3 regions of the Kosakonia beeri genome follow, and region 1 is predicted to be linked to each of the others. Evidence: predicted binding sites of a transcription regulator. Region 1 holds the regulator's gene; each other region holds the start of a gene.
What was found. Region 1 encodes LexA, which represses DNA repair genes until DNA is damaged. Its sites were predicted from a motif close to TNCTGTATGTACATACAGNA; they were not measured.
Positions count from the first base shown of each region.

Region 2: the regulator LexA is predicted to act here: its motif matches at 3,478-3,497, upstream of uvrB (excinuclease ABC subunit UvrB).
Region 3: the regulator LexA is predicted to act here: its motif matches at 2,687-2,706, upstream of metR (HTH-type transcriptional regulator MetR).

Region 1 is NZ_CM135106.1:4,568,288-4,572,868, reverse strand. Features, by position in the region: gene plsB (glycerol-3-phosphate 1-O-acyltransferase PlsB) at 1-2,195, opposite strand, end outside; gene ACUY4S_RS21640 (diacylglycerol kinase) at 2,327-2,695, shown strand; gene lexA (transcriptional repressor LexA) at 2,804-3,418, shown strand; gene dinF (MATE family efflux transporter DinF) at 3,497-4,581, shown strand, end outside.
Region 2 is NZ_CM135106.1:3,336,821-3,341,401, forward strand. Features, by position in the region: gene pmrA (two-component system response regulator PmrA) at 1-99, shown strand, start outside; gene pmrB (two-component system sensor histidine kinase PmrB) at 99-1,178, shown strand; gene uvrB (excinuclease ABC subunit UvrB) at 1,380-3,401, opposite strand; gene ACUY4S_RS15835 (ABC transporter ATP-binding protein) at 4,152-4,581, shown strand, end outside.
Region 3 is NZ_CM135106.1:4,690,149-4,694,729, forward strand. Features, by position in the region: gene ACUY4S_RS22170 (ABC transporter substrate-binding protein) at 1-112, opposite strand, end outside; gene metE (5-methyltetrahydropteroyltriglutamate--homocysteine S-methyltransferase) at 243-2,504, opposite strand; gene metR (HTH-type transcriptional regulator MetR) at 2,738-3,691, shown strand; gene ACUY4S_RS22185 (carboxylate/amino acid/amine transporter) at 3,579-4,478, opposite strand.

The DNA of each region.
Region 1 (4,581 bases):
CTCTCTTTTTCCAGCGTGCTGCGGTTCATCGACGGATTGGCGCTCAGCAACCAGAAGGTGATGGCGTAGCGTTGCAGCGTTTCGCGGGCGCCTGCCGCCAGCAACTGCAGCGTGCGTGAGTGTGCCGGGTTGATACTCAGACGATCCTCTTTCAGCGTGATCAGCCCCTGACGTAACAGCTCCTGGGTCAGATTCTCCAGAACGCTCGCCAGTTCGGCTTTCTCCCAACGCAGGAACAATTCCGCTTTCAACATCGGATAAAGCTGCTCTACATGGCGCAGAATCTCACTTTGCGAAATTGCGCGATGCTGAGTGACAATCGCCGCCATCAGCGACGGCAACATCAACATATGCGCGATGTTGTTGCGGTAATAGGTCATCAGGACTGCCTGCTCGCGCGGCAGAATGATGATATCGCCGATGGTGTCTTTTTCGACTTCGAACTTGTTCATCTGCAACGCGTGATCGATAAGCTCGCTGGCGCTGGCAGAAGGGGCTGTTGAATCCGGTGAATAAGGTACATTGCGCAGCAAATCGAGATAGCAGGTCAATTGCTCGGTCAGTTGCTCACGTGTTAATGAACGCTGGCGAGAGGCCAATAACGCCGTGCAGCACAGGTTCATCGCGTTAGCCGCGCCGGCGTTGTTAATACGCACCATTAAGTCGGCCGCAATATTGTTCACCGTCGGGGTTAACCATGCCGGACGAATCGCTTCGATAGGATCAATAGACTCGCGCCACTCCGGTACATGATGGTTCAGGTAGTTCATCAGCGGGATCGGCTCGCCGAAGTTCACATAACCCTGGCCCAGGTTGCGCAGCTTACTCAGTCCACGCACCATCTGCACCAGGCTCTCTTTCTCTTTTGTCGCACCACGCAGCTCTTTAGCGTAGGTGCCCACTTCCATCACATGCTCATAACCGATATAGATTGGCACCAGCGTGATCGGGCGCGTGCCGCCGCGCAGCATCGCCTGAATGGTCATCGACAGTGTACCGGTTTTCGGATCCAGTAAACGCCCGGTACGCGAACGACCGCCCTCCACGAAGTACTCCACGGAGTAGCCACGACTGAACAGCTCGCCCAGATATTCGCGGAACACGGTGGAATAGAGCTTATTGCCCTTGAAGGTACGACGAATAAAGAACGCCCCCAGCCGACGGAAAATCGGCCCGGCTGGCCAGAAATTCAGGTTAATGCCTGCAGCAATGTGCGGCGGCACCAGTCCCTGATGGTAAAGCACATAGGACAGCAGCAAATAATCCATATGGCTTCGGTGGCAGGGTACATAGACAATTTCATGGCCATCATGAGCTAGCTGGCGCACACGCTCGGCGTTGTGCACGTTAATGCCCTGATAAAGGCGGTTCCAGGTAAAGCCGAGGATACGGTCTGTCAGACGGATCATCTCATACGAGAAGTTCGCCGCGACCTCTTCCATCAGGGCTATCGCGTTTTGCTGCGCTTTATCGTGTGAGATTTTCTTGCTGCGCGCTTCGTCTTCAACTGCCCTGGCAATCGCTTTGGATGAAAGCAGCTTATTAAACAGATCCTGACGGGCAGGCAGGCGCGGCCCTACAGCGGCCAGACGCTGGCGGGCAAAGTGCATACGGGCGACACGTGCCAGTTTCTGCGCGATAATTTTGTCTGTGCCGTGTTCAGTCGCCATGCGACGCAGGGAAACTGGCGGCGAGAAGCGCACAAAGCTGTCGCGACCCAGCCAGGAGACAGCGAAGAATTTCTGAATGCCGTTAAGCATGCGCAACGGCGGATTCACCTCACCTTTTTCACGCCCAGGCGAGCGGCCAAACATCACCGACACAGGCACCATTTGCACATCCAGGTCTGGATGGCTGCGGTGTAAATCCAGATAGTCGTGAAACAGTTTGATGGACTCTTCTTTCGGCGTGTAATAGGTGAATACACGCGGTCCGCCGTGAATGAACACGTAGCGCGGCAGGAGCGCGCCGTCGATTTCCAGCGGTTCCAGCGGGTCTGGCAACTCATGTGCCAGGCATTGTGCGCGGAGTGTCAGTAAGTCCGCCTTAGAGTTGTAAGGCAGCACGTACATGATGGGGCGTGACGTATCGAGACCCAGTTCCTGTGCAGGTTCTGCGGGGATCGATTTACTTTTTACCAGCACGCTTAATGGTAAATTCAGTAATTTGTAGTAAATTCGTGGCCAGCCGGACATAAAGGATGTAAAGCCTCTGGTTAATAGTGCCATTGCGCCGCAAAGAATATCAGAAAGCGCGCATAATTTCTGTTGTACCGCTGCGTGCTTACATAGACATTGACGCTCATTACATAAAAAGGTTCTTTTTCATGGCTAATAATACCACTGGATTAACCCGGATCATTAAAGCTGCCGGTTATTCCTGGAAAGGGGTGCGCGCTGCATGGGTAAATGAAGCGGCGTTTCGCCAGGAAGCGATTGCAGTGACGCTGGCCATTATTATCGCCTGCTGGCTTGATATTGACGCGATCACGCGCGTGTTACTGATTGGTTCGGTTTCTCTGGTGATGATTGTGGAAATCCTGAATAGTGCGATTGAAGCGGTCGTCGATCGAATTGGTACCGAATTCCATGAGCTTTCGGGGCGTGCGAAGGACATGGGCTCTGCCGCCGTGCTGATGTCTATCCTGTTGGCGCTGTTTACCTGGATCTCGTTGCTTTGGTCATATTTTCGATAATGCTTCCGGAATTCGTTAAGAGCCTGGTTTTTTGCTTAAATTTGGTTCCAAAATCGCCTTTAACTGTATATACTCACAGCATCACTGTATATACACCCAGGGGGCGGAATGAAAGCTTTAACGGCCAGGCAGCAAGAGGTGTTCGATCTCATCCGCGAACGCATCAATCAAACCGGTATGCCACCGACGCGTGCGGAAATCGCACAACAATTGGGGTTCCGTTCCCCAAATGCGGCTGAAGAACACCTCAAAGCGCTTGCGCGTAAAGGGGTAATTGAAATAGTTTCCGGCGCATCGCGCGGTCTTCGCCTGCTGCTCGGAGAAGAAGAAGATCAAGGTTTGCCGCTGGTCGGGCGTGTTGCTGCGGGCGAACCGTTACTGGCACAGCAGCATATTGAAGGTCACTATCAGGTTGATCCCTCACTTTTTAAACCGCATGCGGACTTCTTGTTGCGCGTTAGCGGGATGTCGATGAAAGACATTGGCATTATGGATGGCGACCTGTTGGCCGTGCATAAAACGCAGGATGTGCGTAACGGCCAGGTTGTGGTGGCGCGTATTGAAGACGAAGTCACGGTAAAACGCCTCAAAAAACACGGTAACACCGTAGAATTGTTACCGGAAAACAGCGAATTCACCCCAATTGTGGTTGACCTGCGCGATCAAAACTTCACCATTGAAGGTCTGGCGGTCGGTGTCATTCGCAATGGGCAGTGGCTGTAACGCCCCGCTTATGTGCTGCGGTGCTGTTATACGCTCCGCAGCGTAAAACCTTTCTCCCCGACTGATTCCTACACGGCTATGTCATTGTTAAGTGCCTCCGATAAAGCGCTATGGCGACTTGCGCTGCCGATGATCGTCTCCAATATCACTGTCCCGCTGTTGGGGCTGGTGGATACAGCAGTGATCGGTCATCTCGACAGCCCTGTCTATCTTGGCGGTGTGGCGATTGGCGCAACGGCAACCAGTTTTCTGTTTATGCTGCTGTTGTTTCTGCGCATGAGCACGACCGGCCTTACAGCACAGGCGTTTGGTGCCCGTGACACTTCTGCACTGGCCCGCGCACTGATCCAGCCACTGCTGCTGGCTCTGGTCGTCGGTGTGCTAATTGCCATGCTGCGTACGCCGTTAATCGATCTTGCATTGCACATCACTGGTGGCAGTGAGGCTGTACTGGAACAGGCGCGGCGCTTCCTGGAGATCCGGTGGCTAAGCGCGCCGGCATCGCTGGGTAATCTGGTACTGCTGGGGTGGTTGTTAGGCGTGCAGTATGCTCGTGCTCCGGTGATATTGCTGGTGGTGGGCAATGCGCTGAACATTGTGCTTGATGTCTGGCTGGTGATGGGGCTGCACATGAATGTGCAGGGCGCAGCGCTGGCAACCGCGGTCGCGGAATATGCGACATTTGTCATTGGGTTGCTTATGGCGCGGCGCGTACTGATTATGCATGGCATAACGATTCCGATGCTGCGCCAGGCCTGGCGTGGTGGTGTCAGGCGGTTACTGTCGCTAAATCGCGATATTATGCTGCGCTCTTTACTGCTCCAGCTCTGTTTTGGCTCCATTACCGTTTTTGGTGCGCGGCTGGGGCCCGAGACGGTGGCGGCGAATGCCGTGCTGATGATGTTTTTGACCTTCACTGCCTACGCGCTGGATGGCTTCGCTTACGCAGTAGAAGCCCATTCCGGGCAGGCGTACGGAGCCAGAGACGGTAGCCAGTTAATGCATGTCTGGCATGCGGCTTGCCGTCAGGCCGGTTTGGTAGCGCTGGCTTTTGCGATGTTCTATGCGCTGGCAGGGAAGCACCTCATTGCACTGCTGACCTCGCTGCCCGCGTTGCAACAATTGGCCGGGCTCTATCTGTTCTGGCAGGTGATCCTGCCGGT
Region 2 (4,581 bases), 1.2 Mb from region 1:
CATATTCATAATCTGCGCGACAAAATCGGCAAATCGCGGATCCGCACCGTGCGCGGTTTTGGCTACATGCTGGTGCATCACGAGAACCGGACGGAGTAATGGCTATTTTCGACTTCAGGCACTGGAGCATGCGCCGCCGCTTGCTGCTCACCATTGGCGGTATTTTGGTGTTTTGTCAGGTAATTAGCGTGTTCTGGCTATGGCATGAAAGCGAGGAACAAATCCAGCTGCTGGTGCAAAGTGCCATGCACAATCACAACAATCACAAGCAGATCGAGCATGAAGTCCGTGAAGCGGTCGCAAGCCTGCTGGTACCGAGTCTGCTTATTGTGGGTCTGGCGTTGCTGATTTGTATGCAGGCGGTCAAAAACATCACCAGTCCGCTTTCTGAGTTGCAACAGGAACTGGATAAGCGCACCCCGGATAACCTGCAGCCGATTACCCTGAACAACAGCGTCAGTGAAGTTGAGGCCGTCACTTCGGCGATTAACGAACTGGTTTCGCGCCTGACGCAAACACTGGATCGGGAGCGGCTGTTTACCGCCGATGTGGCGCATGAATTGCGTACACCGCTGGCCGGTTTACGCCTGCACCTGGAGTTAATGGCCAAAACCAATGGCCTGAATGTTGATCCGCTAGTGCAGCGCCTTGACCAGATGACGGAAAACATTGCCCAGTTGTTGCAACTGGCCCGTGTGGGGCAGTCCTTCTCAGCAGGGAGTTACCAGCAGGTGATGCTGCTGGAAGATGTGGTGATGCCGATTCAGGGCGAACTGGAACGGATCCTCGCCGGGCGGCAACAGCAGTTGGTGATCCCACTCGATGCACAAGCAATCCCGGTTTCCGGCGATGTGACCCTGCTGCGGGTGCTGTTAAGAAACCTGGTGGAAAATGCCCATCGCTACAGCCCGGCGGGGACCACCATCAGCGTGCGTATAGAAGGGGCTACCTCGCCCGTGCTGGCCGTGGAAGACGAAGGGCCGGGGATCGATGAGAGCCGCAGCGGCGAGCTGAGCAAAGCGTTTGTACGGATGGATAGTGGGTACGGGGGAATTGGGCTGGGATTAAGTATTGTTTCACGCATTGCGCAATTACACGACGCGCAATTCTTTTTGCACAACCGAAAAACGCAGTCAGGCGTGCGGGCATGGGTTAAATTCCACCCTGTCACCCGCTAAGCGCACTTAGTAGCTTAACACCCACATATGACTGAAGCCGATCACCAACGCCAGGACAAAGGCGACAGCGAAAAACTCACGAACACGCATTTGTTGCATCACACTGCCCTCCAGTAAACCGGAGGCCAGTTTGTCAGTGTTGTATTAAGCCAACATTAAGCTGGCCCGGCGGAATCAGCGTAAAGTGTGACAGAGAGCAAGTTATGAAGCGGCAATGAACAGATCGCGCAGTTGATGCAACTGATCGCGAACTTTTGCGGCCTCTTCGAACTCAAGATTCTGCGCATGCTGCATCATTTGCCCTTCCAGCTCGTGGATTTTCTGTTGTAGCGCTTTCGGCGTCAGCGCCAGTTCAGCCGCTTCTACCTGAGCCGGCGTGCGCGATTTACCACGCCCTTTCGCACGCGTTTTCGCCAGCCCTTCGCCCAGTGCCAGAATATCCACTACTTTTTTATTCAGGCCTTGCGGTGTAATGCCGTGCTCTTCGTTATAGCGCTGTTGTTTCTCGCGACGACGTTCAGTTTCACCTATCGCTTTCGCCATTGATGGCGTGATTTTATCGCCGTAGAGGATCGCCTTACCGTTGATATTACGCGCCGCGCGGCCAATGGTCTGAATAAGCGAGCGTTCAGAACGCAGGAACCCTTCTTTGTCGGCATCCAGAATCGCCACCAGCGAAACTTCCGGCATATCCAGCCCTTCGCGCAGTAAGTTGATGCCCACCAGCACATCAAACTCGCCCAGACGCAGATCGCGGATAATTTCCATACGTTCGACAGTGTCGATATCGGAGTGCAGGTAGCGAACGCGCTCGCCGTGCTCTTCAAGGTATTCGGTTAAATCTTCTGCCATACGCTTGGTCAGCGTGGTGACCAGTACGCGTTCGTTAATTTGCACACGCTTACGGATTTCCGACAGCAGATCATCGACCTGTGTTGCCACCGGGCGCACTTCAATCACCGGATCGAGCAGTCCGGTCGGACGCACCACCTGATCAACAACATCATCGCCAGATTTTTCCAATTCGTAATTCCCCGGCGTCGCCGAGACGTAGATGGATTGCGGCGCCAGCGCTTCAAACTCCTCAAATTTCAACGGGCGGTTGTCCAGCGCGGAGGGCAGACGGAAGCCATACTCCACCAGCGTTTCTTTGCGCGCCCGGTCGCCACGGTACATGCCGCCAATTTGCGGGATGGTCACGTGCGATTCATCGATTACCAGCAAACCATCCGCAGGCAGATAATCAAACAGCGTCGGCGGCGGTTCGCCCGGCCCACGCCCGGAGAGATAACGGGAGTAGTTTTCAATACCGGAGCAGTAACCCAGCTCGTTCATCATTTCCAGGTCAAACTGAGTACGCTGGCTAAGGCGCTGTTCTTCAAGCAGTTTATTATTCGCCAGCAGCGATTTACGGCGATCGGCAAGCTCGTCTTTGATCTCCTCCATCGCCTGTACTATCCGCTCACGCGGCGTCACATAGTGTGTTTTGGGGTAGACCGTGAAACGCTGTACGGTAGCTTCCACATGGCCGGTCAGCGGATCAAACAGCGACAGGCGTTCCACCTCTTCGTCGAACAGCTCCACACGCAGCGCCAGATCGTCCGATTCTGCCGGGAAAATATCGATTACTTCGCCACGTACGCGGAAAGTGCCGCGCTGAAAAGCCTGGTCGTTACGGGTATATTGCAGCTCAGCCAGCCGGCGCAGAATCGAACGCTGGTCGATGATCATGCCGATGGTTAAATGCAACATCATCTTCAGGTACAGATCCGGATCGCCAAGGCCGTAAATGGCAGAAACGGATGCCACCACCACTACATCGCGCCGCTCCAGCAAGGCTTTGGTTGCCGACAGACGCATCTGCTCGATATGTTCATTTACCGAGGCGTCTTTTTCGATAAACGTGTCGGAGCTGGGCACATAGGCTTCTGGCTGATAGTAGTCGTAGTAGGAGACAAAATACTCGACGGCGTTATCCGGGAAAAACTCCTTCATTTCGCCGTACAGCTGGGCGGCCAGCGTTTTATTCGGTGCCAGCACCATCGTGGGACGCTGCAGATCGGCAATCACGTTCGCAATGGTGAACGTCTTCCCTGAACCGGTTACGCCAAGTAGCGTCTGGTGGGCGAGACCGTCTTCCAGACCTTCCTTGAGACGACGGATAGCTTCTGGCTGATCGCCGGACGGGCGAAAAGCGGAATTCAGTTTGAACGGTTTACTCATGAACGGCTACCTGATGAAGGAATGAGCGGGCAGGTAACACATTTTACTCACCCTCCGCAGATTTGCCAATAAATAATACTGTATGTAAAAACAGTAGCAAAATCCTTTATGTGCTCTACGCATGCGCCTGGGGTATGTTCCTCGCTAAAATTTCAACGCGGATAAGATAAAACACCAGGTCTTGCAGGTTATCCCCAGAAGATTTTCTCTTTTAACAATTGTCAAGCCAGCCAGTGAAAGTTTTGTGGCAGCCAATGACACTTTTCTTACAGGCATTGATTTTATTTAACGCATTGAAATATAAGTATAATTACAAAAAGCCGCGTTTCGCACCAATTCAGGCGCAAGCCGCGTCCCTTCTCGCTTGCCACGCGTTTTCTAACTCTAATACACAAGGTTATCCACAGGAATAGTGGATAACTGCCGCCAGGCCGTATACCCCGCCTTCCGCCAAATTCCCATGTCGTCCCAAATCAGGGTCGCTAAAAAATTTTTATCACTTCTTTTTGCTGATTTTCAGCTAACGAAGCGCCAGATCCCCGGACGATCCTCCTCACAATTTGCGGTTTTTCTGCACCACAACTCATCACTACAAGCACCGGTAAAGTGCAGCATTTTTTGCTGGGATTGTTCCTCATCACGTTTTAAATGCCAGCGAGATCGGCCATATCCGAAAAAAAAGTCTTTATACCGTTCTGGCAAGCCTTTTGCAGAGTTTGAGTGTCACCCGACCGAGATAAGGAACAGGCCATGTTGAGCTTACGTGCAATTAACCAGTATTACGGTAACCAGCATACATTGTGGAACATCGACCTCGATTTAACCCCAGGCGTCTGCACCTCGGTGATTGGGTTGCCAGGTATGGGCAAAACCACCCTCATCAACTGCATCACCGGTTATCTCCCCGTGGAGAGTGGCAGCATGATCTGGCAGGAAGCTGGCGCGCCGCCCTGTAATCTGCTTAGCCTGCAGGCGGAACACCGGTGCGCCATCGGCATGGGGTATGTGCCGCAAGACAAACGGATATTTTCACAGTTGACCATCGAAGAGAATCTGCACATTGCGATGCTGGCGGGCGGTGAGCCACGCAGCGCCGTAAGCCAGGATATTTACGATCTGTTCCCGGAGCTCTATGCGCTACGAAAAGAGCGCGGCGCGGCATTATCAGAAGATAACCAGC
Region 3 (4,581 bases), 120 kb from region 1:
TCTGCGCATCTTCCGTGGGCTGGCTGGTATAAAGCGTTAGCGTGGATTTGGCAAATGCAGACGCACTCATGATGGCCAGCACAATGGCCGTCAGCGCATTTTTTTTACTCATGGTTCTTCCCCTTTGTTTTCGTTGCGACGATTAAAACAAGGGAATTTGACAGAAATGTTACTGAATGGAGGTTGCGATGTTACGAAAGGATACCGCGCCGCCCGTCAGACAACAGGCGGCGCGGTAGAGCTTACGCCTGGCGCAAGTTTTGCGCTGCTTTCACCATGTTAGCCAGTGCGCTACGAGTTTCCGGCCAGCCACGGGTCTTCAGGCCGCAATCCGGGTTCACCCACAGGCGCTCAGCCGGGATACGCTGGGCAGCTTTCTGCAACAGGGCTTCGATCCACTCCACGCTCGGGACGTTTGGCGAGTGAATATCGTACACACCCGGCCCGATTTCGTTCGGATACTCGAATTCTTCGAACGACTCCAGCAGTTCCATATCGGAGCGGGAGGTTTCGATGGTGATCACGTCGGCATCCAGCGCCGCGATCGCGTCCATGATGTCATTAAACTCGCAGTAACACATGTGGGTGTGGATCTGGGTTTCATCTTTCGCCACCGCCGCATTGATACGAAAAGCGTCTACACCCCAGGCCAGGTAGGCATCCCAGTCGCTGCGACGCAGAGGTAACCCTTCGCGCAGGGCCGGTTCATCAATCTGGATGATACCAATGCCTGCGGCTTCCAGATCCGCCACTTCGTCACGCAACGCCAGCGCAATCTGTTTAGCAATGGTTTCACGGCTCACATCTTCACGTGGGAACGACCAGCAAAGGATGGTAACCGGGCCAGTCAGCATGCCTTTTACCGGTTTGTCGGTCAGCGATTGTGCATATTTCGCCCACTCAACAGTAATGGCCTCCGGACGACTGACATCACCAATGACCACAGGCGGTTTTACACAACGCGAGCCGTAGCTCTGCACCCACCCGTTTTGCGTAAAGACGAAACCGTCCAGATTCTCACCGAAATATTCCACCATGTCGTTACGCTCGGCTTCGCCGTGAACCAGCACATCCAGTCCCAGACGCTCCTGCTCGACAATCGCCTGTTTAATATGCTCAGCGATACCGGTACGGTAGTTGCCCGCATCCAGATTGCCTTTTTTGAAGTCCAGGCGCAGGCCGCGAATCTCTGTGGTCTGCGGGAAAGAGCCGATAGTGGTGGTTGGCCACGCAGGCAGATTAAAACGTGCCCGTTGTGCTTTGGCGCGTTCAGCGTAAGGGCTGTTACGCTGGCTGTCCTGGGCTGTAATGGCGGCCAGGCGTTGCGCTACTGCACTGTTATGTACACGGGTTGAGTGGCGACGAGCCTGAATCGGCGCGCTCCAGGCCTGTAATTCTTCGGTGTTGCCGCTGTTCAGCGCATCACGCAGCAGTGCCAGCTCTTCACATTTTTGCAGCGCGAAGGCAAACCAGCTTTTCACTTCAGCATCGAGGCGGGTTTCTACACTCAGATCGATAGGGCTGTGCAACAGCGAGCAGGAAGAGGCCACCCACAGCGCACGTTTACCAACGATGTCTTTAATCTGGGCATATTTTTCCGTCAAATCAGCGCGCCAGACGTTACGGCCATTCACCAGACCAGCGGACAGCAGCCAGTCGGCTGGCAAGCGTTGGTGTAGTTCCGCCACGTTGTCCTTGCCGTGCACCAGATCAACATGCAGGCCCTGTACCGGCAGCGCAGCGATGATGTCGAGGTTCGGCGTCACGCCTTCGAAATAGGTGGTCAGCAACAGCTTCAGCTGGCCTGCCAGCGCCTCGTAAGCGGGTTTATAAGCATCCAGCCAGGCCTGCGGCAGCTCCAGCACCAGCGCTGGCTCATCAATTTGCACCCACTCAATACCGCGTTTCGCCAGCTCGCCAAGTACTTGCTGATATACCGGCAGAATGTCCTGCAACAAGCTTAAACGGTCAAACTGTTCGCCTTTCACTTTACCCAGCCACAGGTAAGTGACCGGGCCAAGCAGAACCGGTTTCACGTTGTGGCCAAGCGCCAGCGCTTCGTCGACTTCATCCAGCAACTGGGTCCAGGTCAGTTTGAACTGCTGGCCTTTGCTGAACTCTGGCACCATGTAGTGATAATTGGTGTTAAACCATTTGGTCATTTCCGCCGCTGCCGCCGGCTCGCCGGTCGGGGCGCGGCCACGGCCAATACGGAACAGGGTATCGATATCCACAGCGCCGTCGGTGTTCTGATGACGAGCCGGCACATTGCCTAACAGCAGGCTGGTGGTCAGAACATGGTCGTACCAGGCAAAGTCGCCGACCGGCAGCAGATCGATGCCAGCGGCGTGTTGCTGCGCCCAGTGGCGGGCGCGCAGCTCGCGGCCTGTCGCCAGTAATTCTTCACGGGTGGCTTTACCCGCCCAGTAGCTTTCTTGCGCTTTTTTCAACTCGCGACGCAGGCCAACGCGAGGGAAACCGAGGGTGTGATTAAGAATTGTCATTTTTAGCCTCTTCAATAGGTTAATCCAAAGGATTTCGGATTAAGGGAAGGCGGCAAACTCAGGGAGCCCCAGGAGCTTACTCAAGTAAGTGACTGGGGGACGTGAGTGAAGCCAACGCACCATTAATTCGAAAGACGAAGGATTTTGGACGTCCAGATGTTTACACATCCATATTGTGAAGGTACTGTATATTCCTCAAGCGCAAATTGTTCATGCCGGAGTGAAGGACTTTCATGATCGAGATTAAACACCTGAAAACGCTACAAGCGTTACGGAACAGCGGGTCTCTCGCGGCGGCGGCGGCAACGCTGCACCAGACACAATCCGCCCTTTCCCACCAGTTCAGCGATCTGGAACAACGCCTTGGCTTCCGTCTATTTGTGCGAAAAAGTCAGCCGCTGCGTTTTACCCCACAAGGGGAGATCCTGCTGCAACTGGCGAACCAGGTGCTGCCGCAAATCAGCCGTGCATTGCAATCCTGCAATGAACCACAGCAGACCACGTTGCGCATCGCCATTGAGTGTCATAGCTGTATCCAGTGGCTGACCCCGGCGCTGGAGAACTTCCGCCAGCACTGGCCGCAGGTGGAGATGGATTTCAAATCCGGCGTGACCTTTGATCCCCAGCCCGCACTGCAGCAAGGCGAGCTCGATCTGGTCATGACCTCCGATATTTTGCCGCGCAGTGGGTTGCACTACTCACCGATGTTCGACTTTGAAGTCCGCCTGGTGCTGGCGCCCGATCACCCGCTGTCAGCCAAAGCGCGTATCACACCGGATGACATTGCCAGCGAAACGCTGCTGATTTACCCGGTCCAGCGCAGCCGTCTTGATATCTGGCGCCACTTCCTGCAACCTGCCGGGATCAGCCCGTCGCTGAAAAGCGTTGATAACACTCTGCTCTTAATTCAGATGGTTGCCGCGAGGATGGGGATTGCGGCACTGCCGCACTGGGTGGTGGAAAGTTTTGAACGCCAGGGACTGGTAGTAACCAAAACCCTGGGAGAGGGATTGTGGAGCCGGCTGTACGCTGCCGTACGCGATGGCGAGCAGCGCCAGCCGATCACCGAGGCGTTTATTCGCTCAGCGCGGAATCACGCTTGCGATCATTTGCCGTTTGTACGGAGCGCGGAGCGACCCAACGCCGATGCACCCACAGCGAGGCCATTATCACCGCCCCACCAATAATAAAGCCCGGCCAGTGTGGCTGTTCCTGCCAGATAGCGAGGTTAACCAGTAACCCGGCAGGAACATGCACATTGTTCATAATGCCGAGCGTACCCGCGTCCACCTGCGTGGCGCCATAGTTCCACATAAAATAGCCCAACCCGGACGCCACCACACCCAGCCATACCAGTACGCTCCACTGTAACGTGGTGGTCGGCAGTTTTTGCGGATTGCCCAACAGGAACCAGGCCACAACAGCAACCACAAACGCGCCGAGATAGAACCAGGCAAAGGCATTATGCTGCGGCATGGGCCGCGTCTCCATCAACCGCTTATAGCCGACCATGCCAATAGCAAAACTGATGTTCGCCAGTTGCACCAGGATCAGGCCAATCCAGAAGTGATCGCTCACTTTGTCATAGCGAATAATGGCTGCGCCAATCACTGCCAGCCCGGCGCTAAGCGCATAGCTCCAGCGCGGCCCACGTTTGCTCAGCAGGTCGTAAATCAGCGTCACGTATAACGGCGTAAAGACGGTAAACAACAGGAATTCCGACACCGTCAGATAGAGATAGGCCTGGAAGCTGAACAAATACATGATGCCCAGCTGCATGGCGCCCACCAGCATATACAGGCCGATCGTCTTCAGGCTGTACCCGCGCGTACGCAGGAAGGGTAAAAACACCAGCGCCGCCAGTCCCACGCGCATCAGAACGGAGAAGTAGCTGTCGACATGGCCTGCGAGGTATTCGCCAATCAGGCTAAAAGAAAAGGCCCACAGAATTGTGGTAATGATCAGTAACGCCACAATGAATGTCTCTCAGAATAGTGAGCACTCATTGTAGCGAACTCAGTTGCGCAAAGTTTGAGTATTTGGTTGACAAGTGGTCACTTTAAAACCACTTATCAAT